Prosthecomicrobium sp. N25: one gene and its partner. The protein of the gene in region 2 interacts with the protein of the main gene of each other region in a pairwise test. Links are inferred from orthologs where the notes say so. Each region holds a gene or a part of one and is shown on either strand. Other genes may lie near its edges.

The links. The genes of interacting proteins can lie anywhere in the genome.
Region 1: the proteins of uvrA (region 2) and uvrB interact in binary tests that used the Escherichia coli proteins (3 or more experiments, as listed by UniProt). The link is inferred for Prosthecomicrobium sp. N25 from one-to-one orthologs.

What each region holds. Positions count from the first base shown.
Region 1 is NZ_JBBCAT010000003.1:326,655-332,526, forward strand. Bases 1,291-4,531 are described here. They hold uvrB (excinuclease ABC subunit UvrB), read right to left. Parts: upstream 4,194-4,531; coding sequence 1,491-4,193; downstream 1,291-1,490. Other genes in these bases: WBG79_RS20700 (calcium-binding protein), read right to left, coding at 4,366-4,531. Also shown: WBG79_RS20685 (hypothetical protein), read right to left, coding at 1-110; WBG79_RS20690 (hypothetical protein), read right to left, coding at 221-1,222; more of WBG79_RS20700, read right to left, coding at 4,532-5,872. UniProt on the Escherichia coli protein: The UvrABC repair system catalyzes the recognition and processing of DNA lesions. A damage recognition complex composed of 2 UvrA and 2 UvrB subunits scans DNA for abnormalities.
Region 2 is NZ_JBBCAT010000001.1:2,728,218-2,734,273, forward strand. What follows is about bases 975-4,399. They hold uvrA (excinuclease ABC subunit UvrA), read right to left. Parts: upstream 4,088-4,399; coding sequence 1,175-4,087; downstream 975-1,174. In the rest of the region: WBG79_RS12460 (GNAT family N-acetyltransferase), read right to left, coding at 1-524; ssb (single-stranded DNA-binding protein), read left to right, coding at 4,547-5,113; WBG79_RS12475 (ABC transporter substrate-binding protein), read right to left, coding at 5,386-6,056. UniProt on the Escherichia coli protein: The UvrABC repair system catalyzes the recognition and processing of DNA lesions. UvrA is an ATPase and a DNA-binding protein. A damage recognition complex composed of 2 UvrA and 2 UvrB subunits scans DNA for abnormalities.

The DNA.
Region 1 (5,872 bases), on a different replicon or contig from region 2:
GACATTGAGCTTCCCACCGACGTAATACGACGGATTATGGAAAAGGTACTGTTTAAGTCTATTGAATTTCCACCAGTTATAATATAGACTATGAGCAAGATCATTTGCATGTTGAACAATCCTAGACACACAGATCGCTGTGTGTCAGACGAAGCTACTTTGCTCGCCCTAAGATAGGCCGAGATGAAGTCTTTGTCTGGGAAAAAGGCTTCCGGTTTGCTCATTCGCTCAGACTTTGCGCCTCCAGGAAATCAGCGTTGACTTTAGATAAACTAATGCTTGGAACCTTCACAATCTGTTCATCACCAAGCTTTTTGAGCGCGTCGTACATCTTCGCGGCAGTTCCTGAGTCGTCTGGAGGTATTGCTGCTAGATTCCTTGTTATGATGAATTTTTCATTATTACCTTGGAGTTGGTTACCCAGTTTATCTGTCCCGTTAGTCGTGACGAAAACGCTTCCTGTCTCTATGGCGTCTTTGGCAGTCTCAATCGCCGCGTCTACACTCAAACCACCTTTGCTTTCTGAAATTAGTGTCGAGCTATCTGCCTCCAGTTTCTTTGTGTATTCGACGAGCTCTCCTAGTATTTCTGCGCCGTCAAGTTCTGGGTTTGGTCGGACAACTCTTAGGGATATTTTTTTAAGGACTTTGTACTGCCGCAAAAATTCGACTAAGTCCTTACCCCCTCCAAGTGGAACTACTTCCAGCGTAGGTGCAGGGTTCTCGAAATAGGCCTCCGATACAGAACGAGGGAAGGGCGCACCTATTGGGGTCGAGATTAGTTTTCTGATGTAACGCCTGTGTTCTTCGTCCAAAAAGTACTGAATTGTTGCTTTAAAGGCCTTTAGATCTGGTGCATGCGGCGTCTCAGGAAAGTAGACTAATCTATGATTATTGATAACAAGCAGGAAAAACGATGATGGAGATGATCTCATGCTAGATTCATCTTTCACTAAAGTATCGCCTTCAATCAACAATTGAGTGCGAACTAATAGTGTATCTTTGACTAATCTTCCATAAACACCAAACACTGGCTTATCGCCGGACTCCAGTCTTACGATGTTTGTGTCAACTAACTTAAATTTTGTCTTTCGTCCGTAGCGACGGACAATCTTCTTACTTGTTATCGCGGGAATAACGACAGTATCCAGGTAGTCGAGTAAGAATTTCTTCTCGCCGAAGCGCAATATGAAATTTGCGAACTGCATTGTATGCTGGCGCATCGTCACCATCCAGTTACGGAATCAATAACCTATGGTGACCGATCTGAACTGTGCACGCAAGGCGGGAGGGTTGAACGTGGTCAGCGGTGTGCCGTTGGTTTACGGGGCCAGCATGAATTGCGGTGACAGCATACGCAGTTCCGAATTCCGGTGACAGCATACCCATTTCCGGGTTCTCAACCCTGGTCCGGCGAGCCTGACCCACCTCGATTCAGTGTCGACCCGGTGTGTCGACGAGTCGCCCCTGATCCAACCCTTCTCCGCACACCTACCGCCTCCCCCGCCACCTCCCCCCCTTCCTCCCCGCGACCGTCCCCGCCGCCGTGCTCGGCGCCGGCCGCTTGGGCATCTCCCCGGTCCCCAGCGGCACCTCGGTCCGCCCCACGGTCATCTCGTCCAGCGTGTTCTTCCGCACCCGTGACGGCGGCAGGTTGCCCGCCGCGCCGTATTTGCGCTCGCCCGCGAACCCGCCCGTCTGGTCGTCCAGGGCCGACTGCCGGGTGATCGGGTCGTCGCTCACCAGCAGGTCCGTCTCGCGCAACCTCTTGATCTCGTCGCGCAGGCGCGCGGCGGTCTCGAATTCGAGGTTGGCGGCGGCGTCGCGCATGCGCTTCTCGAGGTCGGCGATATGGGCCTGGAGGTTGTGGCCGACCAGGTGGCCCTTGTCGGCGAAGCCGGCGTCGACCGTGACGTGGTCCTGCTCGTAGACAGAGCCGAGGATGTCGGCGATCTCGCGCTTGATCGTCTCCGGCGTGATGCCGTGCAGGGTGTTGTAGGCCTGCTGCTTCTCGCGGCGGCGGTTGGTCTCCGCGATGGCCCGCTCCATCGAGCCGGTCATGTGGTCGGCGTAGAGTACGACCCGCCCCTCGACGTTGCGCGCCGCGCGGCCGATGGTCTGGATCAGCGAGGTCTCGGAGCGCAGGAAGCCCTCCTTGTCGGCGTCCAGGATGGCGACCAGCGCGCATTCCGGGATGTCCAGGCCCTCGCGCAGCAGGTTGATGCCGACCAGCACGTCGAAGGCGCCGAGGCGCAGGTCGCGGATGATCTCGATGCGCTCCAGGGTCTCCACGTCGGAATGCATGTAGCGCACACGCACGCCGTGCTCGTGCAGGTACTCGGTCAGGTCCTCGGCCATGCGCTTGGTCAGCGTCGTGACGAGGCTGCGGAAGCCGCGCTTCGCCACGTCCTTGACCTCCCCGAGCAGGTCCTCGACCTGGCTCTTGGCCGGCCGGATCTCGATCTCCGGGTCGATCAGGCCGGTCGGGCGGATCACCTGCTCGGCGAAGACGCCGCCGCTCTCGTCCATCTCCCAGCCGCCCGGCGTCGCCGAGACGCACACCGTCTGCGGCCGCATGGCGTTCCACTCCTCGAAGCGGAGCGGCCGGTTGTCCATGCAGGACGGCAGCCGGAAGCCGTACTCGGCGAGCGTCGCCTTGCGGCGGAAGTCGCCTCGGTACATGCCGCCGATCTGCGGGATGGTCACGTGGCTCTCGTCGACGAAGACGAGGGCGTTGTCGGGCAGGTATTCGAACAGCGTCGGCGGCGGCTCGCCCGGCTTGCGGCCCGTGAGGTAGCGCGAGTAGTTCTCGATGCCCGCGCAGGAGCCGGTCGCCTCCAGCATCTCCAGGTCGAACACCGTGCGCTGCTCCAGCCGCTGCGCCTCCAGCAGGCGGCCGGCCGCGTGGAGCTCGTTCAACCTCTGCTTCAGCTCGAGCTTGATGGAGCTGATGGCCTGCTGCAACGTCGGTTTCGGCGTCACGTAATGCGAGTTCGCGTAGACCTTCACGAACTTCAGGCTCTGGCTCTTCTGTCCCGTGAGCGGATCGAATTCCACAATGGATTCAACCTCGTCCCCGAACAGGCTGACTCGCCACGCGCGATCCTCGTAGTGCGCCGGGAAGATCTCCACCGTGTCGCCCCGGACCCGGAAGGTGCCGCGCGCGAAGGCCGCCTCGTTGCGCCGGTACTGCAGGGCGACAAGGTCGGCGAGGAGCTGCCGCTGGTCGAGCCGCTCGCCGACCTCGATCGAGAAGGTCATCGCCGTGTAGGTCTCGACCGAGCCGATGCCGTAGATGCAGGAGACCGAGGCGACGATGATCACGTCGTCGCGCTCCAGGAGCGCACGCGTGGCGGCGTGGCGCATGCGGTCGATCTGCTCGTTGATCGAGGATTCCTTCTCGATGAAGGTGTCGGTCCGCGGGACGTAGGCCTCCGGCTGGTAGTAGTCGTAGTAGGAGACGAAATACTCCACCGCGTTGCCCGGGAAGAAGCTCTTGAACTCCCCGTAGAGCTGGGCCGCCAGCGTCTTGTTGGGCGCCAGCACGAGCGCCGGCCGCTGCGTCCGCTCGATCACCTGCGCCATCGTGAAGGTCTTGCCGGACCCGGTCACCCCGAGCAGAACCTGCGTCTTCTCCTGGCCCTGCACCCCCGCCACCAGGTCCGCGATGGCGGTCGGCTGGTCGCCGGCCGGCTCGTATTCCGAGACGATCTTGAGCGCGATGCCGCCCTCGGACTTCTCGGGCCGCTCCGGACGGTGCGGCGTCCACAGCTTGCCGTCCTTGAAGAGCGGGTTGCCCGAGGAGATCAGGGCCGCCAGCGCCTCGACGGTGGCGGTCGCGCCGCCCTTGGGGATCGCGGCCGCCTCCTCGAGCGTGACGTCCAGCCCGGCCACCGGCATCAGCCCGGCCCGCGCTCGCTCGGCCGGCGAGGCGTCGCCGTCCGCCCCGCGCTGCCGGCCCTTGGGCCGCGCCTTCTTGTCGGGCTCGGCGGCCGGAGCCTTGGCCCGGCTGGCGCCCGCGGGACGGGCGGGCGCCTCGCGCATCGCCTCCGCGGAGATCTCGCGCGCCCAGTCGGCCACCGAATGGCCGAGCGGGGCGCCCGCGAAGGCCGCCTGCGGCGCCTCCCCGAAGCCGTCCGCCGGCGGGTCGTCGCCGGCCGTCAGGCCGGTCGCCGCCGGCGCCTCCCACGGCATGGCGTCGTCGGGCACTGCGGTCGCGGACCCGCGCCGGCGCGCGGGGCTCGGGGATACGGTTTTCGGGGTGCGGGCCATCGAGCCAATATGGCGCGAGTCCCCGGGCGGGAAAAGGTCGCCCGCCGGCGCGCGCAGCTGCCGTGCTGACAGGAGGTGTCAGGACGAGGCCGCCTCAGAGCAGGTAGACGACGTCGTAGCCCGCCTTCGCCTGGCTGAGCGCGTCCAGGTCCGCCAGGCTCTGGAGCCGGTCCGGCCCGCCGGTCACCCCGAGCAGCGTCACGCTGTGGCCCGTCCAGGTCAGCGTGGTGTCGGTGCCGTCGTCCAGGACCTGCACCGCCGAGCGGTCGAACGTCTGCGGGTCGTCGACGTCGAGGACGAAGAAGTCCCGGTCCGCGAAGGTCAGGTCCGTCACCGTGTCGCGGCCGTCGTCGGAGGCGAACTTGAACATGAAGTAGTCCCGGCCCTGGTTGCCGGTCAGCAGGTCGTCCCCTTCGCCGCCGTCGAGCGCGTCGTCGTTGCCGCCCTCGTCGGCCGGGCCGCGGACCGGGCCGGCGTCGCCGTAGAGCCGGTCGTTGTCCCGACCGCCGAAGAGATGATCCGCCCCCGCCCCGCCCGCCATCACGTCCTGGCCGTCGTTGCCGTAGAGCGAATCCTCGCCCTCGTCGCCGTACATCTCGTCGATGAGGAACCCGCCCTGCACCTGGTCGCTGCCGCCGCCCCCATGGGTGGTCGCGCCCGTGCCGCAGACCACCACGTCGTTGCCGGCCCCGGCCAGCACGAGGTCCACGCCGCCGTTGAAGCTGAAGATGAGGTCGTCCCCCGCGCCGCCGTCGATGCGGTCGTAGCCGTCGCCGCCGTAGATCGTGTCCTGGCCGTCGCCGCCCGAGAGGTCGGAGTCGTCCCGGTCGTCCGTATGGTCGCCGGCATAGATCAGGTCGTTTCCGGCGCCGCCCGCAAGCCTGTCGAATCCATCCCCGCCCCGGAGGACGTCGTTCCCCGCCCCGCCGTCGATCACGTCGACGTCGGCGCCGCCCGACAACAGGTCGGCGCCGTCGCCGCCCTGAAGGATGTCCCGGCCGTCACCGCCGTCCAGGGTGTCCCGGCCCGCCTCGCCGGCGAGCCGGTCGTCGCCGGCGTCGCCGCTCAGGACGTCGTTGTCCGCCCCGCCCCACAGTGCGTCCGATCCCTCGCCGCCGGCGAGCACGTCCCGGCCCGCCTGGCCGTACGCCAGGTCATCCCCGGCATCGCCCCGGATGGTGTCGTGGCCGCCGCCGCCCCAGATCGTGTCCTGGCCCTCGCCCGCTTCCAGGAGATCGGAACCGTCGAGGACCCCGACCAGGCCGGCCGTGTAGCTCGCATCCGCCTCGTCGCCGAAGATGAGGTCGTCGCCGGAGCCGCCCACCACCGTGTCGGCCCCGCGCGCCAGCGCTCCCTCGACGCGGCCGGGCACGAGGAAGGACCCGGTTCCGCCGACGATGAGATCGTTGTCGGCTCCGCCGTCGAGCCGGTTCTGCGCGAAGCTGCCGAGGATCGTGTCGGCCCCGGCGAGGCCGTTGGCGTCGCCGGGGGCGAAGGGGTCGCTCCCCGGGCCCCGCAGGGAGATGAGGTCCGGTCCGTCGGTACCGACGATCAGCGACGAGGTGAGGGTCGGGAAAACCTGTCCCTGCACGGCCCTGAGC
Region 2 (6,056 bases):
CAGGATCCCGTCGCCCGGCACGGCCAGGCGGCGGGATCGGCCATCATGGCCGTCGCGAAGGGGAGGAACCCCTCGCGCTCGTAGAAGCGCCGGGCTCCCGGGTTGTCCGTGGAGACGGACAGGACCAGCGCGGCGAGACCCCGCTCGCGCGCGAAGCGCCGCGCCTCGTCGAGAAGCCGGCGACCGAGCCCGCGCCCCCGATAGGCCGGCTCCACCATCAGTCCCGCCACGTAGCCGATCGGTCCCGTACCGCCGCGGGGCGACAGCCCCGCCTCGACGGAGAGTGCCAAATAGCCCACCGGACGCTCCGCACAGGCGACGAGGACCAGTCCTCTGTGCTGGCGAGCGGCCGCGAAGACCTGCAGGACGGGCGATGCCGCGCCCGCCCGGTCACGCGCGAAGCCCTCCGCGAAGGGATGACCGGCCTGGCGATGGGCGGCGACCTCCTCGCGGTTCAAGGCCGCCGCAAGGTCCGCCACCGCTTCGCGGTCCTCGTCCCGCATCGGCCTGATCTCGATGTCCATCGCTGGGCGTCCCCCGGGGTCGACCGATGATGCCTGATGGGCCGGCGAATCGAAACGCCCGCCGGAGGGAGGAGCCGGCGGGCGTTCGATGGTCCGATCGGGGCTGGGAGGAACCCCCGTCGGCTGTGGCCGGCCGGGGGGAGGACCCGGTGCGGCCGAGGTCGTCGACGTCCTGACGCGGTGCCCGGGCGGTGCCTGTCTGGGAGGAACAACGGCACGGGACCGGGATCCAAGACCGCGGGGACAGCCTCGCTCTGGGTCCGGATCCGCTGTCGGGGGCGGTCCGGGAGGGGCGTCGTCGCCTTTGGCGTCGATCGATGACTGCAAGATAGTGCAGAATGGCTGACATATTGAAGGGGGGCGCCCGCATGTCCGTCATGCGCGTTGTGCAATGCACAATGAAGATCGAGCCATGATCCAGCCTCATCGCTCGCGGGTCGGCGAAATCCCTGGGGTAGGTTCAATCGATCCAGTCGTCGGCCCGGGAGGCCGCGACCCCCGGGATCCTATTCATTGTGCGACGCAGCAGAACGGGACCGCCGGGGGCCGGACGGACGGCATCGGCTTGCCGAGGCATCGCCGGCCGGCTCCGATTCCCGGTGCCGTCCGTGGTCGAATCCCCGAAGAGGTCGGCGGCGTTCCGCGCCCGTCTACTCCGCCGCCGAGGCGGTGCGGCGGGGCGGTCGGCGGTCGAGGAGTTCGGCGAGGAAACGGCCCGTATGGCTGCGCTCCGCCTTGATGACGTCCTCCGGCCGGCCGATGGCGACGATCTCGCCCCCGCCGTCGCCGCCTTCGGGGCCGAGGTCCAGGATCCAGTCCGCGGTCTTGATGACCTCGAGGTTGTGCTCGATGACCACGACCGTGTTGCCCTGGTCGACCAGCTCGTGCAGCACCTCCAGCAGCTTGGCGACATCGTGGAAGTGCAGCCCGGTGGTGGGTTCGTCGAGGATGTAGAGCGTGCGCCCCGTCGAGCGCCGCGACAGCTCCTTGGAGAGCTTCACGCGCTGCGCCTCGCCGCCCGACAGCGTGGTCGCCTGCTGCCCGACGTGGATGTAGCCGAGACCGACGCGCGACAGCGTCTCGAGCTTCTCCCGGATCGCCGGCACCGCCTGGAAGAAGGCGACGCCCTCGTCGACGGTCATGTCGAGCACGTCGGCGATCGACTTGCCCTTGAACTGCACCTCGAGCGTCTCGCGGTTGTAGCGCTTGCCCTTGCAGACGTCGCAGGTCACGTAGACGTCCGGCAGGAAGTGCATCTCGATCTTGATGACGCCGTCGCCCTGGCAGGCCTCGCAGCGGCCGCCCTTGACGTTGAACGAGAAACGCCCCGGCCCGTAGCCGCGCGCCTTCGCCTCCGGCAGCCCGGCGAACCATTCGCGGATGGGTGTGAAGGCCCCGGTGTAGGTCGCCGGGTTGGAGCGCGGCGTGCGCCCGATCGGCGACTGGTCGATGTCGATCACCTTGTCGAGGAACTCCAGGCCGTCGACATGGTCGTGCGGCGCCGGGTTCTCCTTGGCGTTGTTGAGCTTGCGCGCCGCGGAGCGGAACAGCGTGTCGATGACGAGCGTCGACTTGCCGCCCCCCGATACGCCGGTGACGCAGGTGAAGGTGCCGAGCGGGATGTCGGCCGTGACCGACTTGAGATTGTTGCCGCGCGCGCCGACGATGCGGAGCTGCTTGCCCTTGGTGAGCTTGCGGCGGCGCTCGGGCACCTCGATGCCGAGATCCCCGGAGAGGTAGCGGCCCGTCAGCGAGTTGGGGTCGGCCATGATCTCGGCCGGCGTCCCCTGCGAGACGATCCGCCCGCCGTGGATGCCCGCCCCGGGGCCGACGTCGACCACGTAGTCCGCGGTCAGGATGGCGTCCTCGTCATGCTCGACCACGATGACCGTGTTGCCGATGTCGCGCAGGTGCTTCAGCGTCTCGAGCAGCCGCGCGTTGTCGCGCTGGTGGAGCCCGATGGAGGGCTCGTCCAGCACGTAGAGAACGCCCGTCAGGCCCGAGCCAATCTGGGAGGCGAGCCGGATCCGCTGGCTCTCGCCGCCCGACAGCGTCCCGGAGTTGCGCGACAGCGTGAGGTATTCCAGGCCCACGTCGTTCAGGAACTTCAGGCGCTCCCGGATCTCCTTCAGGATCCGCACCGCGATCTCGTTCTGCTTCGGCGTGAGCTCCGCCGGCAGGCATTCGAACCACTGGCCCGCCTTGCGGATCGACAGTTCCGACACTTCGCCGATGTGTCGCCCGGCGATCTTGACCGCCAGCGCCTCCGGCTTCAGCCGGGTGCCGCCGCAGGCCCGGCACGGCGTCGTGGCGAAGTAGCGCTCGATCTCCTCGCGCGACCAGTCGGACTCCGTCTCGCGCCAGCGCCGCTCCAGGTTGGGGATGACGCCCTCGAAGGTCTTCCGGGTCTGGTAGCTGCGCAGCCCGTCGTCATAGGCGAACAGCACCTCCTCGCTTCCCGTCCCGTAGAGGATCGCGGACCGCCCCCGTTCCGGCAGGTCGCGCCAGGGAACGGTGAGCGGGAAGCCGAAATGCTTGCCGAGCGCCTCCAGGGTCTGGGTGGTGAAGGGCGAAGTCGACCGCGCCCAGGGCGCGACCGCGCCCTTGCGGAGCGTCAGGCTCTCGTCCGGCACCACGAGGGCGGGGTCGATCTTCTGCTCGGTGCCCAGACCCGAGCAGGTCGGACAGGCGCCGAACGGGTTGTTGAAGGAGAACAGCCGCGGCTCGATCTCCGAGATCGTGAAGCCGGAGACCGGGCAGGCGAACTTCTCGGAGAAGATCAGCCGACGCGGATCGCCCTTGTCGTCCTTGTCGTCGGCGAACTCGGCGATCGCGATCCCGTCGGCGAGCTTCAACGCGGTCTCGAAGCTGTCGGCGAGCCGGCTCGCCATGTCGGCCCGCACGACGATGCGGTCGACGACCACGTCGATGTCGTGCTTCAGCTTCTTGTCGAGGGCGGGCGCCTCGGAGATCTCGTGGAAGGCGCCGTTGACCTTGACGCGCTGGAAGCCCTTTTTCTGCAGGTCCGCCAGTTCCTTGCGGTATTCGCCCTTGCGGCCGCGCACGATGGGCGCCAGCAGGTAGAACCGCGTGCCCTCGGGAAGCGCCAAGGTCCGGTCGACCATCTGGCTCACCGTCTGGCTCTCGATCGGCAGGCCCGTCGCCGGCGAGTAGGGAACGCCCACGCGCGCGAAGAGCAGGCGCATGTAGTCGTAGATCTCGGTGACCGTGCCTACGGTCGAACGCGGGTTGCGCGAGGTGGTCTTCTGCTCGATCGAGATCGCCGGCGACAACCCGTCGATCTGGTCGACGTCCGGTTTCTGCATCATCTCGAGGAACTGCCGGGCATAGGCCGACAGGCTCTCCACGTAGCGGCGCTGGCCCTCCGCGTAGATCGTGTCGAAGGCGAGCGACGACTTGCCCGATCCCGACAGGCCGGTCATGACCACGAGGCTGTCGCGCGGCAGGTCGAGGTCGACGTTCTTGAGGTTGTGCTCGCGCGCGCCCCGGATGGAGATCGTCTTCAGGGCCGAGGCGCCAGCGCGCGGTCTGTCGGTCATCATCGCTCTCGTCGGCTGCGTCGGCGGGCAGGGTGCACGGCCCGGGGAGCCGGATGTCCCGCAAGTGGGGGCCGGCGGCCCTGTTAACAATACGAGTCCCCCGGCCGGGCGGATGGCTCCGCCGGCCCGCGACCCTCCCACGGGCCTCCTGTCAGGATCCGTCAGGAGCCGCCTGCGGGATCGCCGGATCCCGAGGCCGCCGCCGAACGTTAACGGTTCGCACGCCGTCCCTCAATCCTCGCGGCGCGACTCGGGTGGCTGGGGTGGCTTGCGTTCCGATACGGGCTTGTATAGAACGGATCGGGAACGAATGGCAAGGCCCACCGGGGACCGCACCGGCGAGGGTCCCGTCGGGACGGGCAGGCTGGTCCGTTCCGGGACAGATTGCCGTGGATAAGCCCCGCGGCGCGCGTGGCGCGGGCGCGCCGGCGGGGTAGGGTGGCGGCGGAACAGGAGGTCGTCATGTCCGGAAGCGTGAACAAGGTCATCCTGGTCGGCAATCTGGGCGCCGACCCGGAAATCCGCCGTACCCAGGACGGCCGTCCGATCGTCAACCTCCGCCTGGCCACGACGGACACCTGGCGCGACCGCCAGTCCGGCGAGCGGCGGGAGAAGACCGAGTGGCACCGCGTCGTGATCTTCAACGAGGGTCTCGCGAAGGTCGCGGAGCAGTACCTGAAGAAGGGCATGAAGGTCTACGTCGAGGGCGCGCTGCAGACCCGCGAGTGGGAGGACCAGCAGGGCCAGAAGCGCTTCACCACCGAAGTCGTGCTGCAGAACTTCAACAGCCAGCTGACCATGCTCGACCGCGGTCAGGGCGGCGGTCCCGGCGCCGGATCGGGTGACGATTTCGGCGGCGACCAGGACTTCGGTGGCGGTGGTGGTGGCGGTGGTCGCCCGGCCGCGCGGAGCGTCGGCTACGACCGCGGCGGCGGCTCCGGCGCGCCACGCGCCGGCGGCTCGGGCGGCGGCGGCAGCCGGCCCCCGGCCTTCTCCAATGCCGACATGGACGACGAAATCCCGTTCTGAACGGCGGGCGACGGGGGACGGTCCGTCGCCGATCGCGCGCGGCAGCGTGCGGTCCTGACCGCTCGAGAAGGTGCATCAGGTCGAGGACAGCCGGTCCTGGCCCGATCACGACCGGCCGAGGCGCCCACGGCCGTTTCTGACTGCCGGGCCCTACCCGGACCGTAGGACCGCGGGCGCCGCCTGGATAGCGAGTAGGCTGCTCGGGTAGCTCCCCGTCTTCCGACGCCGTCCCGGGACGTCGCCGTCCCGGGCTCGTTATCGAAGGCCGCGGTTCACTTCACCGTCTGGGCGGCCTTCTCGACGAAGCGACCGTCGAAGGTCTTGGCGAGGTCGATCTTGTCGGCCGCGAAGGTCGGCTCCACGACCTTGAGGAATTCCAGCATGCCCTTGCTCGCCTCGGCGGTGATGACGCCCGTCCGCGAATAGGTCGGCAGGCTCGCCGCCACCGCCTTGACGTAGAGCGCCTTGTCGCCGAGCCAGTATTCTTCCGGCACCGCCGCGGCGACGTCGTCCGGCGAGGCCTTCTCGAGCCACTTCAAAGCCTTGAAGAGCGCGTTGGTGAGGGCCTGGGTCGTGTTCGGGTTGGCCTTGACGAAGTCCGCCTTCAGGTAGAGCGAGGCCGCCGGGTTGGTCGACCCGTAGACCGCCTTGGTGCCCGCCTCCGTGCGGGTGTCGACCAGGATGTTGACCGAGCCGTCCGCCTCCAGCTTGGAGATCACGGGGTCGAGGTGCGAGACCGCGTCGACGTTGCCCTTCTGCAGGGCGGCGACCGCCGAGGCGCCCGAGCCGACTCCGATGATCGAGACCGCGTCCGGCGCAATCCCGTTCTTGGCGAGCAGATAGGAGACGGTCAGGTGCGTCGAGGACCCCGGCGCCGTGACGCCGACCTTGGCCCCCTTGAGGTCCGCGATCGACTTGATCGGCTTGTCCTTGGCGGTCGCCA